Regions from separate parts of the Peribacillus sp. YIM B13482 genome, predicted to be linked through region 3. Evidence: riboswitches for the same ligand, from Rfam matches in the RefSeq annotation. Region 3 holds a riboswitch; each other region holds the start of a gene.

Region 1 (5,294 bases), on a different contig from region 3:
ACACCAATATGATTATGGTGAAATACTCTAGTTAGCAAATGCAAAATCCAGTAGCCTATATGTTATGAAAGATGAAGTATCCTTGCACCTTACTGAGCAATAATAGTTATTGTGAAATTAATGAGTTATTAATGAATGATCTTATTATATCGGGGGCGTTAGTTTGAAAAAAGACAGCCGTAGTGCTGTCTTTTTAATTATGAGATTATAAATAATATACGAACAGAGCCCAATAAAAAAGCAAACCATATGTAGGTTTGCTTCTTTTCTTAGATGATGGAACTTACTTCTTCAAATGATAGGGAACTGTCGCAACAACTACATTTCTTCTATAAAGCAAGTAGGCCTTAATCAGTAAACTTGATTGGTTATGAAGAATATTGTGCCAGCCTTTCTTCGGAATAAATTGCGGGATTATTACCGTAACTTTATAGTTGGATTCACTCGCTTTATGTTCAACTGTATCCACGAATTTAGTTAATGGCTGTATGATACTCCTGTAATAAGAGTTTAGTGTGACGAGTCTAACATCTGGCTGCCACTTTTTCCACTTTTCTTCAAATTTCTTTTCATCTTCTCTTTCAAAAGCAACATAAACGGCAATGACCTGATGTGCTGATAGAGATTTAGCATAATTTAAAGAGTTCTCAACCACATGAGTTATACCGGCCACAGGCACAATAATGATATTCCCTTCTATTGGCAAGATGGGCTCACAAGTTGTAATCCTTAGCTGGTCTCCGACTGCTTCATAATGCTTCCTAATTCGATGAAAAATTAAAATGATGATAGGTAAAAAAATCAAAACAGGCCAAACCTGAGTAAATTTGGTTAAAAAGAATATCATCGTGACGATAAAACTAATAGTGGCACCAATTGAATTAATGGTTAATTTCATGATCCAGCCTTTTGGCTTTTCGCGTATCCATTTGACAATCATCCCGGTCTGGGAAAACGTAAATGGAATAAATACCCCTACCGCATAAAGTGGAATAAGATTTTCTGTATGTCCCCCAAATGCGACTATTAAGATGATGGATGCAAGTCCTAGTATGATAATTCCATTGGAATATCCTAATCGGTCCCCTCTAATCGTAAACGCCCTTGGTATGAATTTATCTTTTGCAAGATTCACCGCAAGCAAGGGGAAAGCGGAATAGCCAGTATTGGCAGCAAGAATCAAGATCAATGCAGTCGTACCTTGAATGAAGAAATACATGAAATTCCGACCAAAGATCTCTTCAGCAATCTGCGAGACGACCGTTACCTCTGCGCTAGGAACAATGCTTAAATAGTAGGCTAAGAATACGATTCCCGTAAATAATACAGCCAGTAAGGAACCCATAGCTATTAAAGTTTTTGCAGCATTATTCGGAGCTGGGTCTTTAAAGTTCGGAATCGCATTGGAAATCGCTTCGACTCCTGTCAATGCGGAACTTCCTGATGCAAATGCTCTTAGCAGTATGAATAAACTGATGCCCGCTACTGGAGTCCCGATTGGCGCGTGTAATTCCGGTGAGACTCCTCCTGTCAGGATTTTGTAAATTCCTACACCAATCAAGATGAACAATGCTAAAACGAATAGATACACCGGATAGGCCAAAACAGAGGCCGACTCCGTAACCCCTCTTAGATTAAGGATGGTAAGCAGAAATACAAAAACGATGGCTATGCCTACATTATATGCATGAAGGCCGGGAAAGGCGGACGTGATAGCATCCGTACCTGCAGAAACACTTACAGCTACAGTTAAAATATAATCGACCAATAAGGATCCTCCAGCTATCAACCCTGGATTGATACCTAAATTGTTTTTTGAAACCACATAGGCTCCCCCGCCATGAGGATAAGCAAAAATGATTTGTCTATAGGACAAGATCAATGCAGCCAACAGTAACAATACTCCGATGGCGATGGGTATGGAATACCAGAATGCCGCAGCACCGACCGTGATCAGAACGATTAATATTTGCTCCGGTCCATAAGCAACCGAAGACAAAGCATCAGAAGATAATATCGCCAAAGCCTTGGTTTTGTTAAGCTTTTGATCACCTAGTGCATTTGATTTTAAAGGTCTCCCGATCAAAAACCTCTTTATAGAAGATAACATCAAGAATTCACCACCATTTTTAAGTTATAAGTTTATGTTACCCAGCTATAGAAAAAACAAAAAAAATGGAAAAATGCCCACAAGTCATAACTAAATAGACCTGTAGACATCCACTTTTTTGTCTAACAAGCTCCACCTTCCCTCTCATATAACGCTTACGAGGTTAGCTGTCGGATTCGGACCTAAGAGTAGCCCTACCTTGAAAGGATTCACCCCTTGGATTGTTAAAATAATCCCATACCGGACCCCCCGTACCATAAGGTTTAAGCGATTTAGAAATACGAAACTGTTGATTATCATACTCCCGTGAAATGGAAAAGTAAATGAAAATTTTGCACAGTAAAATAATAATTTATTTTAAGTGAGGCTTTGTTCTGACGTATATAACATAAGTCATCCAAGTGCATGATTCGAAGGTAGGAAAAAGGTGAATAACTTGTTAAAAAAGAGAAACTTCCCAATCAATTTTTAAGAAATGAAAGAACAAAAACGGTGGGTCCTTAAAAGGGAAAATTACCGAATTACGAAACTGTTTAAATCTCTAATTTATTAACGGTTCACCTTTCTTATTAAAAGGATCTGCCCCCGCTTGGATAGGTTTGCAATATATAAACTCCACGCTGAAAATCAAAAATTCGCTTCTTGAAATCCACTTTGATTTCCATCCAAAGGGGCATTCTTTGATTCTAATCAGTTCCTTCCTTCTTGAATTGTTCCCAAATTGCTTTTTTTAAAGACAAAGTATTTCTGGCCAATATAGTTCAGTACTGTATAAAAGATTGTTCCGATAAGTACAGCCACATTTTGCTGAATGGAAAAATGAACGGATGCTTCCAAGGATCCTGCAATGGCTTGTCCTAAAGAATAAGCCGCGGAATAACAAATCAGGATGACGCAAAAGAAACGGGCAACCCCTCTCCGCCAATCTATATCGCTTCTAAAAGTAAAAGTCCTGTTCAACAGAAAACTCGTTACTGCTCCCATACCATTGCCGAAAAAGGTAGAGATCCAGTAAGATAATTCAAGAACATTCATGAGAAAAAGCATGATGGAAAGTCCAACCCCTGTATTGACCATTCCAACCAATAAAAAGCGGATAAAGGAGTTAGTGTGTTTTAGATAGTTTTTCAATACTTGTCCGTTCATTATCTAGTTGCTCCCGTTTATTTAAATCGAGCGGATTAAATAAATCCAGATCCACAATATATTTAGGCCGGCGTTTGGATTCATTATAGATTTTACCGATATATTCCCCAATCAAGCCGACAGCAATCAACTGGAGTCCGCCGATCAACCAGATGGAGGTAATTAATGAGGTCCAACCAGTTTCGGTCTGCCCAAAAAACTTTAACCATAAAAAGTATGACCCAAAAAGTAAGCTAATGAAAAAGGAAAGACATCCTAGCCATAATACAAGCCGGATCGGTGTTACTGAAAAGGAAGTAATGCCATCAAGAGCAAAAGCAACCATCTTCTTAAATGGATATTTCGTTTCCCCTGCCAATCTTTCTTTGCGGTCATAATAAACAGAGTCCGTCTTAAACCCAATAAGCGGGACGATTCCCCGTAAAAAAAGATTCGTTTCTTCAAATCGTTCCAACTCCACGATCGCCCTTTTGCTCATTAGCCGGAAATCTGCATGATTATAGACAAGGTTGACCCCCATTTTGTTCATCATTTTATAAAAGCCAGTTGCAGATGTTCGTTTAAAAAATGAATCAAGGTCCCTTTTTTGGCGGACGCCATATACAATTTCACATCCTTCAGTGAATTTCCGAATGAATTCAGGGATGACTTGAATATCATCTTGTAAATCTGCATCAATTGAAATCACACAATCCGAGGCTTCCTTGGCTGTAAACAATCCGGCAAGGAGTGCATTTTGGTGGCCTGCATTCCGTGAAAGCTTTAGTCCACGAACATATTCATTGTTAATCGTTTCCTTATATATGATCTTCCATGTTTGATCTTTACTTCCATCATCAACCAATAGAATTTTACTTTGACCAGACACAACATTTTCTTCGACTAAACCCCTCACCAATCCACAAAGCTGGGAAATGGTATCCTGCAAAACACTTTCTTCGTTATAACAAGGTACAACAATCGTCACTATCGGTGAATTCACAATATCCCCCCCTTTTCAAATGACTCTGTATAAATGAATTTTCCAAACGGTCCCTTTCTTTGTGAAAATCCTATCCAGTTCCAACCCGTTTTCCTTCGCGTTGTTGATTGGTACGGCAGAAAATATATACTTGCCGCCTAATCCTTTAAACGCATCTACATTAATCTCCAAATTATCCAACTCTTTCTTCGAGCCTTTTTTGAACATATAATGCTTACCAAGCTCATCGGCAAATAGGTAACAACGTCCTCCCCATTCATCAAAGTAGATTCTGATGTTTTTATTCTTTGCCAATTCGTTTTCAATTATTTGACGAAATTGATGTTTGTATGTAAGCGGATAGAAATTGTTATAGCTATCGAGCGTGTAAAACCCATTAAATTGGGCGATAGCAGGATGTAGACCGATGCTTGCAACCCGATATTCTTCCTGTGGGAGGCCAATATGCTCTTCTATATCCTGAAAAAGGCTTTCTGCATAGAACTCTTTAAAAGATGGTTTTTTATTGTTAGTGATTTCTTCATTGAAACCCATTAAAACCATGATTTGAACGGCAATGAAGATTAAAAGGGTTTTCTTAGCAAATTCACTGTGTTCCCAGATGATTTTTATGGCGAGGGCAAACCCCAAGTAAATCACCATCGGCCTTAAAAAGTGAAATCTGGCAAAATTAAAAGTATCCAAGGTATGGAACCTTTCTGTTAAAGGAAGCCAGCCTTTATAAAACCAAAATGCATACCATGCGGAGAGCATAAAATTCAAACCGAACAAAAAAACAAAAACCCTTTCCTGTCTCCACAGTTTTTTGATCAAAATAATATAAAGGGCAAAAGCTGTAATCGGCAGGATGATAAGCGCATGTACAGTCATGACATGCGTATGTCCAAGAACGAAATTTTTGAAAGTAAGCTTAATGACCCACTCGAGCGGTAGCCTTGCGTGAAAATATTCATCCCTGCTGTTTGGCTCCGAATCAAAAATGAAAGAAGCAATCAAACGATACTCCACAAGACCAAAAATGAAGGTCATATAAACGATTGAAAGAAAAAACCTTAA
Region 2 (5,294 bases), on a different contig from region 3:
TCTTTTAAAAGCAAGGTAGTTAAAATGCTTGATTGCATATCAATTCCGATGGCTACGATGACACAATCGAAGTTGCGGATTCCAATGGATTTCAATGTCTCTTCTTCAGTCGTATCCGCAATGACTGCATGGGTAACGCTCAGTTCCGCATTCTCGACTCTTTCCCCGCTGATATCAATACCCAATACCTCTTGGCCAGCCGAATATAATCTATGGGCCACACTGGTTCCGAATCTGCCTAAACCAATCACGGCATATTGTCTTTTTCCCATCTTTTACACTCCTTCATTTATGTTTAACCAATCATGATTTTCCCTTTTGGACGTCGGAACGGATCTGGTTTGCGCCTCATAGCGATGGCGAAGGCCAAAGTCAAAGGACCCACACGGCCTGCAAACATCGTGAAAATGATGAGCATCCGGCCAACCGGTGATAATTCGGGGGTCAAACCCATTGAAAGTCCCACGGTGGCAAATGCTGAAGTGGCTTCAAATAAAATCATCAAGAAGTCACTTCCGCTTTCAGTGATGGTCAGCAGAATGGAAATGATTGAAACCATGAATACGCCAATGAATGTAACGGATAATGCTTTAAAGATCGTTTCACTCACAATGCGGTGCCGGAATAATACCACATCACCCTTTCCTTTAATCTGTGACCAGACCGTTCCGATAAGCGTCGCAAATGTGGTTGTTTTAATCCCGCCGCCAGTCGATCCGGGTGAAGCCCCAACGAACATCAAGAAAATGATGAGCAGTATTGTGGGTTGAGTCAAATCAGGGATATTCAGCGTATTGGAGCCGGCCGTCCTTGGTGAAACCGATTGAAATAGAGACGATAACGTTTTACCCATGAAAGATAAAGGCTGCAATGTCTTGGCATTACCGAACTCGAATAAAAAGATTAAAATTGCGCCGGCGATTGTAAGTGTCAGGCTAGTCATCAGAACAACCTTCGTATGTAAAGATAAACGATGGGTATCACGATATTCGTATAGTTCATTCATCACGATAAAACCTATTCCGCCAAACGTGATCAGGAAGGCGACCGTAAGGGTTACGAATGGATCCGATACATAAGGGGTCAAACTCTTGAATTCTCCCATTAAATCAAAACCGGCATTATTGAAATTCGATATGGAATGAAAAACCCCGTAATAGATCGCTTTGCCGATTGGCATGTCAAAAGAAAAGCGAATCGATAAGATAAGGGCACCCAAGCCTTCAATGATGGCCGTGAAAATTAAAAGCCGTTTTACTAACTTGACTATACCTGCCATGGAAAGATTATTTAAGGACTCCTGCAAGAGTAACCTGCCTTTTAAAGAAATCCTTTTGCCTAAAAGGAAAAAGAAAAACGTCGCAAATGACATGAATCCTAAGCCGCCTATCTGAATCAGTGTTAAGATGACCAATTCACCAAAAGTGGTGAAGGTCGTTCCCGTATCCACTACGACTAGTCCTGTTACACATGTAGCGGAGGTTGAGGTGAATAAAGCATCCAGAAAAGCAAGGCCGTTCCCATTTTCAGTGGAAATCGGCAGGGTCAGCAAATAGGCCCCAATAAGTATCAGGGTGGCAAAGCCGAGTACAAGGATTTTTGGCGGATCCAATAAATTTTTTGCTTTTATCAATTGATCATCCCTACCTAAAAATGACATGTGTAAAACTGTATGAATATCTTAACCATCAATCCTTTTATCAAATCCTTTTTTAGCATAATAAAAAGACCTGCGTAATCATCGAACAGCTATTTTGTCACAAAAAGCGTGCAAAAAAAAGCTCCCGAAATAGGCGGTCTTATGACCTCCTTCGCTTTAGCCGACGAAGTTAGCTGACGGGTAGGATGGCGAAAGAGCTGATCTCATCCCTTCTGCATGGCAGAATTAACCCCAAATGATTGGGTCCTCCGTACTCAATTCCTTTGAGTTTTGGCCGAAATGTATTAAATTGATAAACGTATTCTACTCCCAACATTTAGCAGTTGTAAACCCCTAAATTGTAAAAAAATATTTCTTTAATAAAACTGAAAATTTACGTTTTATTTACATTGATAAAACGTATTGACAAATATTAGTTAGCACATTATGATAGGTTCGATTAATCCGATTATGATAACAGTTTCGGTGTACTTGATTCAACACTTTCTAGCTGAACAGGTCATTGCCAATCAATGTTATTAATATATATAAATTATTTTTCTTTTGAAAAGCATAAAGAAAAAGTCATTGCATTCGTATTTAAAGGTTTCAGACATTTTATAAAAAAGGCGGGCAATTATGGAGAAGACGTTCAATAGATATGTTATTAACGCTACAGGCAAGGGTGGCCAGACATATTTAACACAATGCCAGGATAAAGATGCACTAAGGAAATGGATAGCCGATCATGAGGACCAAATCATAATGAATGAGTTAAGGATAACGGATAAGAAAAAGAATCCGTTTTTAAAATTGTTTTCCCTAAAGTAAATCAACTGAATCCAAACATTCATTTAACGGTATTCAATTATGTCATTCCTGTGTCTTATTCGGGAACGCTGAGCGAAAAATTCCTATCTTGTTTTGCTTTCAAACTCATTTAATTTTGAATGAGTTTTTTTGTTTTGAAAATTATGCTTATTTATTTCTTATTCAGCTGCATGGTGGTGATGGAAACGGCCATCGATTCCCAAGAAGCAGCGTTTGCCAAGGCCATACTCCTTTTGTCGGACAGCGATTACGGATTCCTTGTAAGCATCGCCGGAGCAGGTATCATTGCGGGTGCTATAGTCAATGCCGTATTCATCAGTAAAGTGCAAATCTCGTACATGATTGGTCTTGGATCTTTGTTTGTCTCGATAGGTTATATGGTCTATGCCTTTTCGAATTCCTTTTCAATGGCCGCCATCGGTTTTTTCATCATTGCCCTTTCATTGGCGTTTGCCAACACAGGCTTTCAAACCTTTTATCAAAATAATATTCCCGTGGAAATCATGGGCAGGGTCGGAAGTGTTTTTGGCTTGTTAGAAGCTTTATTGATCATCATCACTACCGTAATTGTTGGTGTTTCAGTTCAGTTCATTTCGATTCGGTTCGTGGTGATTTCAGGTTCAATGATCATGCTTGCTATATCCATTTTATTGTCCATGCTTAGTATGAAGGCCTCGAAGAGCAGGTATTATCAGGTTGGAAGGGGAGAGGTCAAAGCGGGGGAAAAGATGTAAGTTTAAAGGGGGATTATCCCATTTTATTATCCTAAAGGCATGTAAATGGAACATGCCTTTATAAAAATTCATTGAATGAATGTCCGTAATTGGCTGATGAAGTTCAGGATTTGAAAATGAATTTTCGCCATTTCTTCCGCCGTTTGCTCTTCGCAATTCTCCAGCCACTCCTGTATAACGCCTAAAATCGCAGATGTCATGAAGGCGTGCATATACATGCGGAATGCTTCATCTTTAGCTGCTGGATGCTGGCTGATCAAACGCTCCAATAGTACTTCACCGAACACAAGCTTTATTTTTTTTGCAAAAGAAGGATCTCCCTTATCTCCAAGAATGGCCCTTAATGCGTGCGCATGTTCACTGATGAATTGAAAAATTGCTACGAAAGGCGGGTAAAGTTGTTGTTGATGGAGGGCCAAAAAAGCCTCTTTCGGCAAAATGGCAGTAATTCGAGTTTGAAGTTCATTTAACAATTCCTGCTGTAAGTGATCCATCAATTCATATTTATCTGTGTAATGCAAATAGAATGTGCCCCGATTAATGTTGGCGCGCTCTGCAATTTTCTTCACTGAGACATGTGGGAACCCCTCTGTTTCAACGAGTGCAATAAAATGATGTTGTATCTGCTTTTTCTTCTTCTGTACCATATCCTCATGAAATTCCGCCATTGAATGTCTCCTCACTAAACATTTTTCGAAATGTGTTGATTGTATTAGACTAAAAGCTACCTTAGAATGATGATACACTCAACACCGTGTTAATTAAAGAGGGAGGATGTGTGTACAATGAAAAATGCGATTTCTATTGAAGGAATTGCTAAGGGTTTTCATCATAAAAAGGTCATTCAGCCATTGAGCCTGAATATTGAAAAAAGTGGAATTTTTGGCTTGTTAGGTCCATCCGGATGCGGAAAGACGACCTTGATTAAAATGATTGTCGGATTGATTAAGCCCGATGCTGGTAAAGTCACGGTTCTGGATCATGAAGTGCCAAATGAAGCACTGTTAATGGATGTCGGCTATATGGCACAATCCGATGCTTTATATACAGATCTGACGGGGGCTGAAAACCTCGAGTTTTTTGCGAAGCTATACCGTTTTTCGAAAAAGGAACGAAGGGAACGGATTCAATATGCAGCTGAAATCGTACAGTTGACGAGTGACTTGAACGTTCGGGTTGCGTATTATTCCGGGGGGATGAAACGCCGTCTGTCACTGGCGGTTGCACTCATCCAAAATCCGGAGATTCTCATTTTGGATGAACCGACAGTGGGAATGGACCCTTTGCTGAAACGATCCATTTGGCGAGAACTTGAGCGTTTAAGAAATGAAGATCATAAGACGATCATCATCACGACGCATGTGATGGATGAGGCGGAACGATGCGATAAACTGGCGATGCTGCGTGAGGGTGAAATCATCGCATCAGGAACCCCGGCGGCTTTAAAAACACAATATGCAGCGGAAACGCTTGATGATGTTTTTTTAAGGATTGGAGGTGGCCTAAAATGAGAATTGCCTCTCTTGTTACGCGGATTACACAGCAGATGCGCCGGGATCGAAGGACGCTCGCTTTATTTTTCCTCGCTCCATTGCTCATTTTAACGCTCATGTATTTTATTTTCGATACAGAAGCGAGTGATTTGAAAATCGTTGTTACAGGCAGTAATGAAGCTATGGTTAAAGCATTGAAACAAGCGGATTTTCAAGTAACGGCTGCTGAGGAATTTTCACAGGGGAAAATGATTGAAAATGATACAGATGGCTGGCTGCAGGTTGAAAATGGCAAGATAAAACTGACACTATTGAACGACGAACCGAACCGTGCAAAGGCCGTTCAAATGCAAATGATGCAAGGGCTGCAAGGGAATGGAAAAAATACACCCTCAATTGAGAAGCAATATGTATACGGGGATGCCAAAACAAAGGGTTTTGATACGTTCAGTCCGATGCTCGTCAGCTTTTTCGTGTTCTTCTTTGTATTTTTAATAGCAGGGATTGCACTTTTGAAGGAGCGAACAAGTGGTACGTTGGAACGGTTGCTTGCTACACCGATTAAACGATACGAAATCGTAGCGGGGTATGTAATCG
Region 3 (5,294 bases):
TTGATGTGCAGGAAAAAAACAGGTTCGGAAAGATAGGATATTTATTAAGTGCAGTAAGGACGATTGGTGATAATGCACCCTTTTCCTATAAACTTGAGTATGATGGGAATTTCATTGAAGGGGAAGCAATCATGATTTTGGTCTTGAATGGATGTTTTATCGGTACTAATTTACTCCCCTTTCCCATGGTTAGTCCAGACGATGGGATCTTTGGCGTTGCCATCTTGGAAAACGCAAGCTTTGGTGCATTTTTAGAAATAATAGCGATGAAACGTTCATGGATTGAAAATTTGAGCTCGGAGTCTGGTGTGACTTATGTGCAGGCCGGTAGCATGACTATTGAAAACAAGAGGCCACTTGATGTGGATATGGATGGAGAGAGTTATAGTCAAACACCTACTCGAATTAAAGTACTTGGCCATCATTTATCGGTATTAACTCCAAATTGGTGAGGAGGATTACATGTTAAGGGTAAGTGTATGTGTTTTTTTTGTTTCATTCATTCCTTATTTCTGCAATTGTTTCCAAAATAAGATAAAATATAGGATGATATATCATTTTTTGCAGGAGGAACACATATGGTGTACCAGGTCAGATTGTTAAAGGGCATTTTAGAGCCTCATCGAAGTCGTTATCAGCTGCAAAATGCAGAGGCAGTCACACGGCTTGGATGGAAATTACTATTTTTATATTTTCTTAGTATTATAGTATTTGCTATTGGTGGTTATTTTGGCATTGGTTCTGAATCATTTTCTAAAGAAATCACGAAGATGAGTGTTAATGAATTTGAAGCAGGAAAGTTTCTGATATTGAGCGGCAACATAATAGCAAGCCTTATCTACCCATCCATTTACATATTTTTAGCAGCCCTTTTCTTTTGGATCGTTACCGATATCCCATACATAAAATTAGTTATCGTTCAAATGATCATTTTCGGGTTGCAATTATTGGAAAAAGCATTACTGATTCCTCTATTCGTATTAATGGATATAGGCAATGATTCCAATCTTTTTTCATTGGGAGTCATCGGTCAGTATTTTCTCAGAAGTGATTACTTTATTCACTTTTTCAGCGAAATCACCATTTTTCAATTTCTTATTATTGCCCTGCAATATTTCTATTTAAAGGAGTTTTCACAACGAAATAATTATTTGGTCCTTGTAATGATTGTTCTATTCTATCTGGCCACGTGGTTTGTTAAAGCCTTTTTAGCATACATCCAAGTGGGCGTATTTGTATAAGGCGGGTGAAAAGAATGAGTGGGAAATGGAAAATAACAGCGGTCTCTATTGCGTCGATTGTGTTAATAACCGTCAACATATACCTTATTGAAAAAAAAGGAAGCAAAGCGGAACGAACTGTTTTCGTGGAAAACTGGTCAATGGTAAAAAAAGATACAATTACGGATACTATTCAAACAAATGGGGTAATTAAACCTGTAGAAGAGTACGATATCTATTTTGAAACCAAGAAAAATGATTTTAAGAAATTCCTTGTAAAAGAGGGGGATGCTGTAGCGGCTGGCTCCTCGTTGTTTGAGTATACGACAACCGAACTTGATGCACTTAAAGCGAATTTGGAAGCGGAGAAAACTGCTGCTGAGGGAGAAATTGTAGGGATTGACGAATATATTAGGAAGTTAAGGGCTTCTCAAGGGGCCCTGACCCGTGATCCTGATAAAGCGGTCATTGATGAATCGGTGAAAAATAACTTGGATATTAATATAACAACAAGCTCTTCAGATCTTATTAAAAGCAACATTGAGCAAGAAATGTACAAGCAAGAACTCGAAAAAAACAGTTTGAATGAAAAAGTGAAAATGCTTGATGCTAAATTAAGTTCAATTGAGGAGCAGGCTAGCGCGATTGTAACGACGAGTGAAGCTGATGGTGTAGTTAAAAATATCAATAAAAACCTGAAAAACCCCATTATATCCATCGTTTCAACAAATATGGCAATTGAAGGTAATTTCTCTGAAGAGGAGATGAAAAAAGCTAAAGTGGGCATGACTATAAAAGCAAGTTCCTCTGATTTAAAAAAGTCATTGAAAGGAACGATAGGCCGTATCCATTCCTATCCAGCAGAAGAGCCGTCACTAAAAAGGGATAACAAATTTCCATTTCAGGCTTTAATCGAACCGGAGGGTGAAGAAACCGAATCTTTGTTGGTGGGATCCAAAGTCAACCTTGCTGTAATAACCAATGAGAAAGCTGGTGTACCCGCCATTCCCATCGAGGCAGTGCATTACCAAAAAAAGCCGCATGTCTACAAATTGACTAAAAAAGGGTATGTGGATAAACACTACATTTCAAAAGGGCTTAAAGCAGAAGGTAAGCAGGAACTAATAAAGGGACCGTCAGTAGGTGATGTCATCCTGCTAGAACCGAATAGGGTAGCGAAGAACCATTCTTATTTTATTACCCCAATTCAATTTGAAAAAGTGAAAACTGCAACTTATAAAAAATTCACCTCTAGGGAAAAAGTAAGGTATCTGTTACTTGGCATTTTGGAAAAATAACTGCTTCTTTCATAAAGAAAGGGGATGTCAAATTAGTTATTATTTATATATCCATATAGCTTAAATGACTAAAAATCGGGAAGTGTAATACTGGGTGCAATCATCTAGAATGCAGAATATTCAGATATATTTAAAGACTTTTTCTAAAATGGATGAGAATAAACATTTACAGATTAACCTTTTTAGTATAATATTTTATTATAAGTTAACTCGCTTAATCTTATTCCAAGAACGGGGGAACCATTTTTGTGGATTTTAATCCACTAGGGGTGAATTCAGAAATGAAAGGGCAAATTGTGTTTCCAATTCCTAACCCGACAGCTAACCTCGTCAGCGTCTTTAAGGGAACATGTGTGAATATTCACGCCAATATGAAATCGACACATGAAGTGTCTTTTTTTTCGGCGTAAAGACAGAGTTTTTCAAAAAAAGAAAAATTACTTTCTTTCTATTAGTATCTTGTTTCCCTTACCGAGACAAAACGTTTTTGCATCAAAGACTTTATGGAAGGTGAGGAAAGTATATGAAGAAATTCAAGTTAAGTTTAGCTAGCCAAATTTTCATTGGTTTAATTCTAGGGATTATCGTTGGTGCCATTTTTTATGGTAATGAGACGGCCCAAAACTTTTTACAGCCATTCGGAGACATTTTCCTACGAATGATTAAAATGATTGTTGTGCCAATCATTGTATCAAGTCTTATCGTTGCAGTTGCGGGTGTAGGTGATTTAAAAGCAGTAGGTAAACTAGGAGCTAAATCAATATCATACTTTGTGGTGGTAACTATGATTGCGATTGCTGTTGGTTTAATTTCCGCGAATATCCTCCAGCCTGGTGTTGGCGTAAATATGAATCATCTGGAAAAAACTGATATCTCCACTTATGTTGATACAGCAGAAACTAAGCAGCATGAATCGTTTGTAGATACACTTGTTCACATTGTACCATCCAATCCAGTACAAGCTATGGTACAAGGCGATATGTTAGCGATCATTTTCTTCTCCGTATTGTTTGGAATTAGTATTGCGGCTATCGGTGAAAAAGGTAAACCAGTATTCCGTTTCTTCCAAGGTACAGCAGAAGGAATGTTCTACCTAACTAATATGGTCATGAAATTTGCTCCTATTGGGGTATTTGCACTAATCGGTGTGACCATCTCCAAGTTCGGTTTGGAATCTTTAATTCCGTTAGGTAAGTTAGCGCTTTCTGTATACGGAACAATGATTTTCTTTGTAATTGTCGTTCTGGGTCTTATTGCAAAATTTGTAGGATTCAATATCTTTACATTGATTAAACTTCTAAAAGAAGAATTGGTACTTGCGTTCTCTACAGCAAGTTCAGAAGCGGTTCTTCCGAAACTTATGGAAAAAATGGAAAAAGCGGGATGTCCGAAACATATAGCTACATTTGTTATTCCAACTGGATACTCTTTTAACCTTGATGGTTCAACATTATACCAAGCGTTGGCAGCTATCTTCATCGCTCAAATGTACGGAATCGATTTAAGTGCTTATGAGCAAATTACGCTAATGTTAGTGTTAATGATCACGTCTAAGGGTATTGCGGGTGTACCAGGTGTATCCTTCGTAGTTCTTTTAGCGACATTAGGAACAGTTGGTATTCCTATTGAAGGTTTAGCATTTATTGCCGGTATCGACCGTATTCTTGATATGGGACGTACAGTAGTAAACGTTATCGGTAATTCACTTGCAGCAATCGTCATCTCTAAATGGGAAGGTCAATTCAACCCTCCTTCCGATAAAGAATTAGAACAAGTTTCTTAATACAAAAAATCCAGAGTGATATTTCACTCTGGATTTTTTGTGTTTGAAAAGCGTATCCTTTATATTTGACGTGCCAGAAGGTGCAAACGAAAAGTTTTTTAAAGGGAAGCTTCCTCATGAAAAGAATTAATGATAAAACCTTATTCAATTTTACCCGTCGTCAATTCCTCCAACTCTTTATTTTTCACTATTATGGATATTTAAAATTATCGAGTTCGTTCCTTAACCGTAGGTGATTATAGAGTTCAGGTATTCACATTATTCATACGATGCAGATGATGAATAATATTCTGGGTTATATAACTTACTTGAAAACCCAAAAGTTTGATAAAATAACATTATTGATTGAGAGCTCGGAGGGGACCAGGTTATGAAGAATGATAACAATGATATCTTATATATGCATATGCAGGCTTCCGAACGGTTTGTCCTTTTTAATGGACTCAATTTTCGCGAATTTGTCTATTCGCTGCCATATACCTTGGATTCCATCTTATTATTGAAACATCAATTCGATGGTGGGGAATACAATTTGAATGTCCTGCTCGATAGCGCTTCATCTGAGGATATTGCAAAGCTCGTTAAAGAAAATGTCCGGGCATATGGAGATTTCTGTTGGATTGATTTTGAAGAAGAGGAAGGGCTGGATGAATTGGATGGAAGGGAATTAGCTGAACTTTTATATTTAGGGCATGCAAAAACCCATCTGGATCCTCCATTTTTCCGTAAATTGAATAATCAATTTGTGTACCTTGCCCAGGATGATGGCTGGTTCAACAAAATTTATTTTCGTTCACTTTCTACATATTATATGATGTTAGGGAGTCTGATTCCGCTAAAGCTGGAGCCGTTAAAAGTGGAGAGGACGTGGCTTGGAATCAGAAAGAAAAGAGAGCTGACGGCCATTCCTGCAGAAATCATTTCTTCATTGGCTCATATTATGGCAGAGGGGCTCATTTTTTCCTTTCGGCATGTCAAGTACTCAAGAACGAA
Region 4 (5,294 bases), on a different contig from region 3:
TCTCCAGTTTTAGAATAAGGATTTCTAAAAGCGGATAGAAAAATGCTGCTATAGAGCAACGGTACAAAAAGAATGACTATCAATGTTAACCCAGTTTTGCGATGGCTGAAAATATTTTTCCACTCGCCTCTTATCATATTCAATTATATTATCCCCCATTGTTTCTAGTACTAAATATATTTTGTAGGACCCTAATTTCATAGCTAATTTTACTATAAGATGTCCTTGGGTGTTAGACTTCATTTTTCCATTTTTAATAATTTTTTTAATTCGCCCAATTCACCGTCTGGAAACGATTAGCCCACGTTTACATGTTCCGGAAGCTGCTCATTATGTATATGATTTTACCGTGAACTTAAATTCAAGGGTGATGAAATCCTGCGATTCAGCGAGTATTGGTGAGAAAGTCGTATAAACTGAGGGAGTTGAAGAAGGATTTTGTTTTTACGTTAAACTGTATACAGTTTAACGGTTTTAGGAGGTGAAAATGATGAAACGTGCGATAGGAATTTTTCTTACTCTTTCATCTTTACTAACATACTTAATAGTAGACATGCTTTATGACCCTGTTAAGAATACAATAACAACAACAGATATGAATTCAGGAGTTACAACAGTAACAGTACATTATCAATATCCTTTGATGTTTTGGGTAATTTGTGTCATTTTAATAATTACTTTTATTCTTGGGATTTACTTTATTCTAGCAAAGGAAAAGCAATATGAGGAATGTCCACTCTGTGATACTCCAGAATATACTAGAAATAAGTGAATCGAACTCCCATGAAAATTAAAAAAGCACAAAATCCAGAAAAAACCACAATAAAATAGACCCAGTAAAAACGCTTTTAAAAAAAAGGCTGAGCCTTATGAGTGATCTGATTGAGTTTGGTAAATCGTTAAACAAAAACCTCCAATTATAGAAAATTAAGTAGAGGCTAGCGCGACGACCAAAAAAGGATTAATCTCCCATGAGTGCTACCCATAAAGGGCGCGACAGTCGGTGGTACACCGTGGTCATCGGAGTCAGACTAACGGATGGGCTCAAAGGCACCATAGTTCAAAGGCCTTCTTCGCCAGCCATTAAAACATTATCGACATAGAGACCAATTTTCATTCTCTGTGGTGAAGCGCTGATTTTTGCGCTTCATGAATGGCTAACGGGGCAGTTTAATGAAAAAGTGAGGACATACACAATGGTATGAGTTCAATATCTAAAGGTACTTTCTTGTGGACTTATATTCTAATCATTGTTTATGGGTTCTGCAATTTGTTCTTTTGTGGGACCTCCATATTGCTGGTTAATGTCTTTAGCTAACTCATCTAAAAATTCATCAGATAAAAAGGGACTATTATCTTTGAACATGTAAATCCTCCTTTCGTGTTAGAAATCAAAAATACTAAAGCATGAACTAATATGTACTACTAACATTTCCGTTATCCTCGGTTTTAATCTTTTACATAAAATTCATTTACATTCTCTGAACACAGGAGTATTATAATCACAGTTCAAATTTCTAAATCGCTGAAACCATTAGGTACGGGGGAACCATTTTTGTGGGTTGTTACTTAACCCAAGGGGTGAATCCTTTCAAGGTAGGGCTACTCAAAGGTCCGAATCCGACAGCTAACCTCGTAAGCGTTAAATGAGAAGGAAGGTGGAACTTGTGACACACGAAAAGTGATGTGCCTACAGGTCTATTAAATATGACTTGTAGGCACTTTTTTATGCATGTAAAATTATTTCTTTTTTGAGTAATTACTATTGATAAGGGTAAAAATTAACCAATAGATATATTAGGCGGTGCGTGATTAATGATTCCATTCATAAAAAGGCTTTTAATTGGACGACCTTTGAAATCCAATGAATTAGGAGAACAGAAACTTAACAAAACGAAAGCATTAGCAATCCTTTCTTCTGATGCTCTATCATCAGTGGCATATGGTCCTGAACAAATTTTGATAGTATTGATTACGTTAGGTGCAGCAGCATTTTGGTATTCAATTCCTATCGCAGTTGGTGTATTAATTCTTTTAACAGCTCTCATATTGTCTTATAGGCAAATCATCTTTGCTTATCCTCATGGCGGTGGAGCGTATGTGGTTTCAAAGAGCAATTTAGGTGTAAATCCAGGCTTAATAGCTGGAGGATCCCTATTGGTAGACTACATACTAACTGTTGCTGTAAGTGTGTCTGCTGGGACCGATGCTTTAACATCTGCCTTTCCCACTTTACATAACTATAATGTGGTAATTGCCATTGTATTTGTAATTCTTATTACAATTTTGAATTTAAGAGGAGTAACGGAGTCTGCTTCAATATTAGCCTACCCCGTTTACTTATTCGTTTTTGCGTTGTTTATATTAATTGGTGTGGGTATTTATAATATTCTAACTGGAGGAGTTTCTCCTGAATTACACACCCCAATAGGTACACCTGTGGCGGGAATCAGTTTGTTTATTCTTTTAAGGGCGTTTGCTTCAGGAAGTTCGGCCTTAACAGGGGTTGAAGCCATATCGAATGCTATTCCTAACTTTAAAGACCCAGCTCCAAATAATGCGGCTAAAACATTAATGGCAATGGGAACCTTGCTTGCCATACTGTTTTCAGGAATCGTATTTTTAGCCTATTATTATGGCATTTCTCCAAGTGGAGAGGTAACCGTTGTTTCCCAAATTGCCGAAGAAACTTTCGGACGGAATTTCATGTACTTCTTTATTCAAGGAACTACAGCATTGATATTAATCCTTGCTGCGAACACTGGTTATTCGGCTTTCCCGTTGTTGGCAGTGAATCTTGCAAAGGATAAGTTTATTCCAAGGATGTTTCTAGTTAGAGGGGACCGATTAGGATATTCAAATGGCATCATCATCCTTGGTATTGCTTCAATACTTTTAATTGTTGCTTTTCAGGCAGAAACAGAGCATCTAATCCCACTTTATGCAGTTGGAGTTTTTATTCCATTTACATTGTCCCAAACAGGAATGATGGCTAAATGGATTCGTGAGAAGCCTCAGGGGTGGCTTCCAAAACTAATAGTTAATACGATTGGTGCTGTTATTAGTTTCACGGTCACAATGATGTTCTTTTTAACAAAATTCTCACAGGTTTGGTCAATCCTAATTTTTCTACCTATCATTGTCCTTCTCTTCCATCGAATTAAAAAGCATTATGAAGCTGTTGGAGACCAACTTAGGCTTACAACTTGTGAACCATCTGTGACCATTGACGGTAATGTTATGATAGTGCCTGTTGCTGGCATGACTCATGTTGTAGAGAATACCTTAAATTATGCTAAATCTCTTTCTCCTGAACAAATTATTGCTGTGTATGTTGCATTTGAAAGAGAAGACGAGAAGAAGTTTGAAGAACAATGGAAGAAATGGCAACCTGATGTAAGACTGGTGACACTGCACTCTCATTACAGAAGTATCATCAACCCACTTACCAAATTTGTTGATACTGTAGAGCATAAAGCAAGGGAAGGGAATTATCGGGTAACGGTTGTCATTCCACAATTTATTCCCAAAAAAGGCTGGCACAATATTCTTCACAATCAATCAAGTTTTCTTATTAAGGCCTTCTTACTGTATCGGAGAAACGTGGTAGTAACAACTGTACCTTATCATTTGAAAAAATAAAAAAGGAGGACTTCAATTTATGTATTTCTTAATAAATTAAGTATTAAACGGAGCTATTAAGCTTCTTCTACTTGAACTAACGGGTGCTTTACTTCAATAAGGGAGTTGCTTTGACAGCTCTTTTTTTATGGAGCTAACGGTGAAGAAAACTTGAAGAAACACAGAGGTGATAAATCTCTGTGTTTCTTCTTTTTTAATATATTTATTAAAACCAATTTTTATATTTTTAGGCACGTTTTCTAAGTCTATTACTAAATAAACTTTACAATTCTTACTTTGTAGGCTCTACAATTATTTTAATTCCACCTATCCATCCTGCTAAAAAGTTTTCAATAACTATTATTGGCTTTTTGTAGGGTTCAATTTTTGTTGGTATAAATGGATTACTTGTTAACTTTCTGTATCCTTTTTGTATTTGCTCCGCACCAAGTAACCTTGTATTTAGAATTTCTTGACTTTCTCCACTAGCAGAATCAGGTTTTAGTGATACTTTAACAATATGGTGTGCCACAGTTCCTTCATCTTCTGGTTTAACATATACTGTAATTTGATAAGAGATATTGTTTTCCAACTCCACTTGTTTGTATATGGCTACATGTTTATCTGAAAAAAATACCCATTTTCCATTTAAAGCATTTTCTTCATCTTCTTCTAGGATAATTGATTCACCAGAGAAGAATTTCCATCCTTTCGGATCACCATTCTCCCATCCATCATCAATAACAGGTACCATAACGATAATTGTTTTTTCGTCACTTTCTTCATAACTATTTAATACTTTATATGTGACATGGTATTCACCCGGTTTTGAGGTATCAACATTATTAGATTCTACAGTAACTTTATCTGTTATATCTCCATCTATTGGATCTGTTGCTTTGAGTCCAATTGGTTCATAGTTTAACGGATCAAATGCTGTGCCTATTTCAATATCAACATCATATGCCTCTATAGTTGGTTTTGTATATACAGTGACTTCTATTGTTTTTTCGTCACTTTTTTCATAACTATTTAGTACTTTATATGTGACATGGTATTTACCCGGTTTCGAGGTATCAACATTATTAGATTCTATAGTAATTTTATCTGTTATATCTCCATCTATTGGATCAGTTGCTTTGAGTTCAATTGGTTCATAGTTTAATGGATCAAATGCTAAGTCTTTCTTAATCGCCACATTATGTGCAGCTATGGTTGGTTTCGTATATACTACGACTTCTATTGTCTTTTCATCACTTTCTTCATAACTATTTAATACTTTATATGTGACACGATATGCACCTGGTTTAGATGTATCTACGTTATTAAATTCTACAGTAATTTTATCTGTTATATCTCCATCTATTTCATCAGTTGCTTTAAGTCCAATTGGTTCATAGTTTAACGGATCAAATGCTGTGCCTATTTCAATATCAACAGGATTTGCCTCTATAGTTGGTTTTGTAAAGTATGCTTCAAACAAAGTAACTCCGATCTGATGCTTGTTATTAGCAGCCCCTGTAGCTGAACCGATAACAAAAGTGTATTTCTGATTTAAATCAAATGCAGGATTTAATAACTCCCATGTTTGATATCTTGGACTAGCAGATCTAGTAGTATCATCATTGTTTTTCTCTTGAAGCCTTGCTGTTAGCTTGTTGTTACGCGCATCC

The links. Region 3 has a riboswitch for cyclic di-AMP ahead of ACFX4L_RS20265 (cation:dicarboxylate symporter family transporter). Riboswitches for the same ligand answer to the same signal wherever they lie in the genome.
Region 1: another riboswitch for cyclic di-AMP. It lies ahead of ACFX4L_RS18260 (APC family permease); the one in region 3 lies ahead of ACFX4L_RS20265 (cation:dicarboxylate symporter family transporter).
Region 2: another riboswitch for cyclic di-AMP. It lies ahead of ACFX4L_RS16300 (TrkH family potassium uptake protein); the one in region 3 lies ahead of ACFX4L_RS20265 (cation:dicarboxylate symporter family transporter).
Region 4: another riboswitch for cyclic di-AMP. It lies ahead of ACFX4L_RS23410 (APC family permease); the one in region 3 lies ahead of ACFX4L_RS20265 (cation:dicarboxylate symporter family transporter).

What each region holds. Positions count from the first base shown of each region.
Region 1 is NZ_JBHZPF010000042.1:36,570-41,863, reverse strand. Features, by position in the region: gene ACFX4L_RS18265 (hypothetical protein) at 1-38, opposite strand, end outside; gene ACFX4L_RS18260 (APC family permease) at 284-2,110, opposite strand; cyclic di-AMP (ydaO/yuaA leader) riboswitch at 2,247-2,390, opposite strand; gene ACFX4L_RS18255 (GtrA family protein) at 2,801-3,256, opposite strand; gene ACFX4L_RS18250 (glycosyltransferase family 2 protein) at 3,216-4,238, opposite strand; gene ACFX4L_RS18245 (DUF6044 family protein) at 4,254-5,294, opposite strand, start outside.
Region 2 is NZ_JBHZPF010000034.1:34,661-39,954, reverse strand. Features, by position in the region: gene ACFX4L_RS16305 (potassium channel family protein) at 1-272, opposite strand, end outside; gene ACFX4L_RS16300 (TrkH family potassium uptake protein) at 296-1,633, opposite strand; cyclic di-AMP (ydaO/yuaA leader) riboswitch at 1,804-1,946, opposite strand; gene ACFX4L_RS16295 (hypothetical protein) at 2,279-2,470, shown strand; gene ACFX4L_RS16290 (MFS transporter) at 2,614-3,204, shown strand; gene ACFX4L_RS16285 (TetR/AcrR family transcriptional regulator) at 3,273-3,872, opposite strand; gene ACFX4L_RS16280 (ABC transporter ATP-binding protein) at 3,990-4,715, shown strand; gene ACFX4L_RS16275 (ABC transporter permease) at 4,712-5,294, shown strand, end outside.
Region 3 is NZ_JBHZPF010000052.1:6,318-11,611, forward strand. Features, by position in the region: gene ACFX4L_RS20250 (diacylglycerol/lipid kinase family protein) at 1-452, shown strand, start outside; gene ACFX4L_RS20255 (hypothetical protein) at 579-1,241, shown strand; gene ACFX4L_RS20260 (efflux RND transporter periplasmic adaptor subunit) at 1,256-2,518, shown strand; cyclic di-AMP (ydaO/yuaA leader) riboswitch at 2,720-2,869, shown strand; gene ACFX4L_RS20265 (cation:dicarboxylate symporter family transporter) at 3,042-4,301, shown strand; gene ACFX4L_RS20270 (hypothetical protein) at 4,672-5,294, shown strand, end outside.
Region 4 is NZ_JBHZPF010000080.1:7,380-12,673, forward strand. Features, by position in the region: gene ACFX4L_RS23395 (YhgE/Pip family protein) at 1-137, opposite strand, end outside; gene ACFX4L_RS23400 (hypothetical protein) at 491-772, shown strand; gene ACFX4L_RS23405 (bacitracin ABC transporter ATP-binding protein) at 1,244-1,366, opposite strand; cyclic di-AMP (ydaO/yuaA leader) riboswitch at 1,514-1,658, shown strand; gene ACFX4L_RS23410 (APC family permease) at 1,816-3,642, shown strand; gene ACFX4L_RS23415 (lectin-like domain-containing protein) at 3,914-5,294, opposite strand, start outside.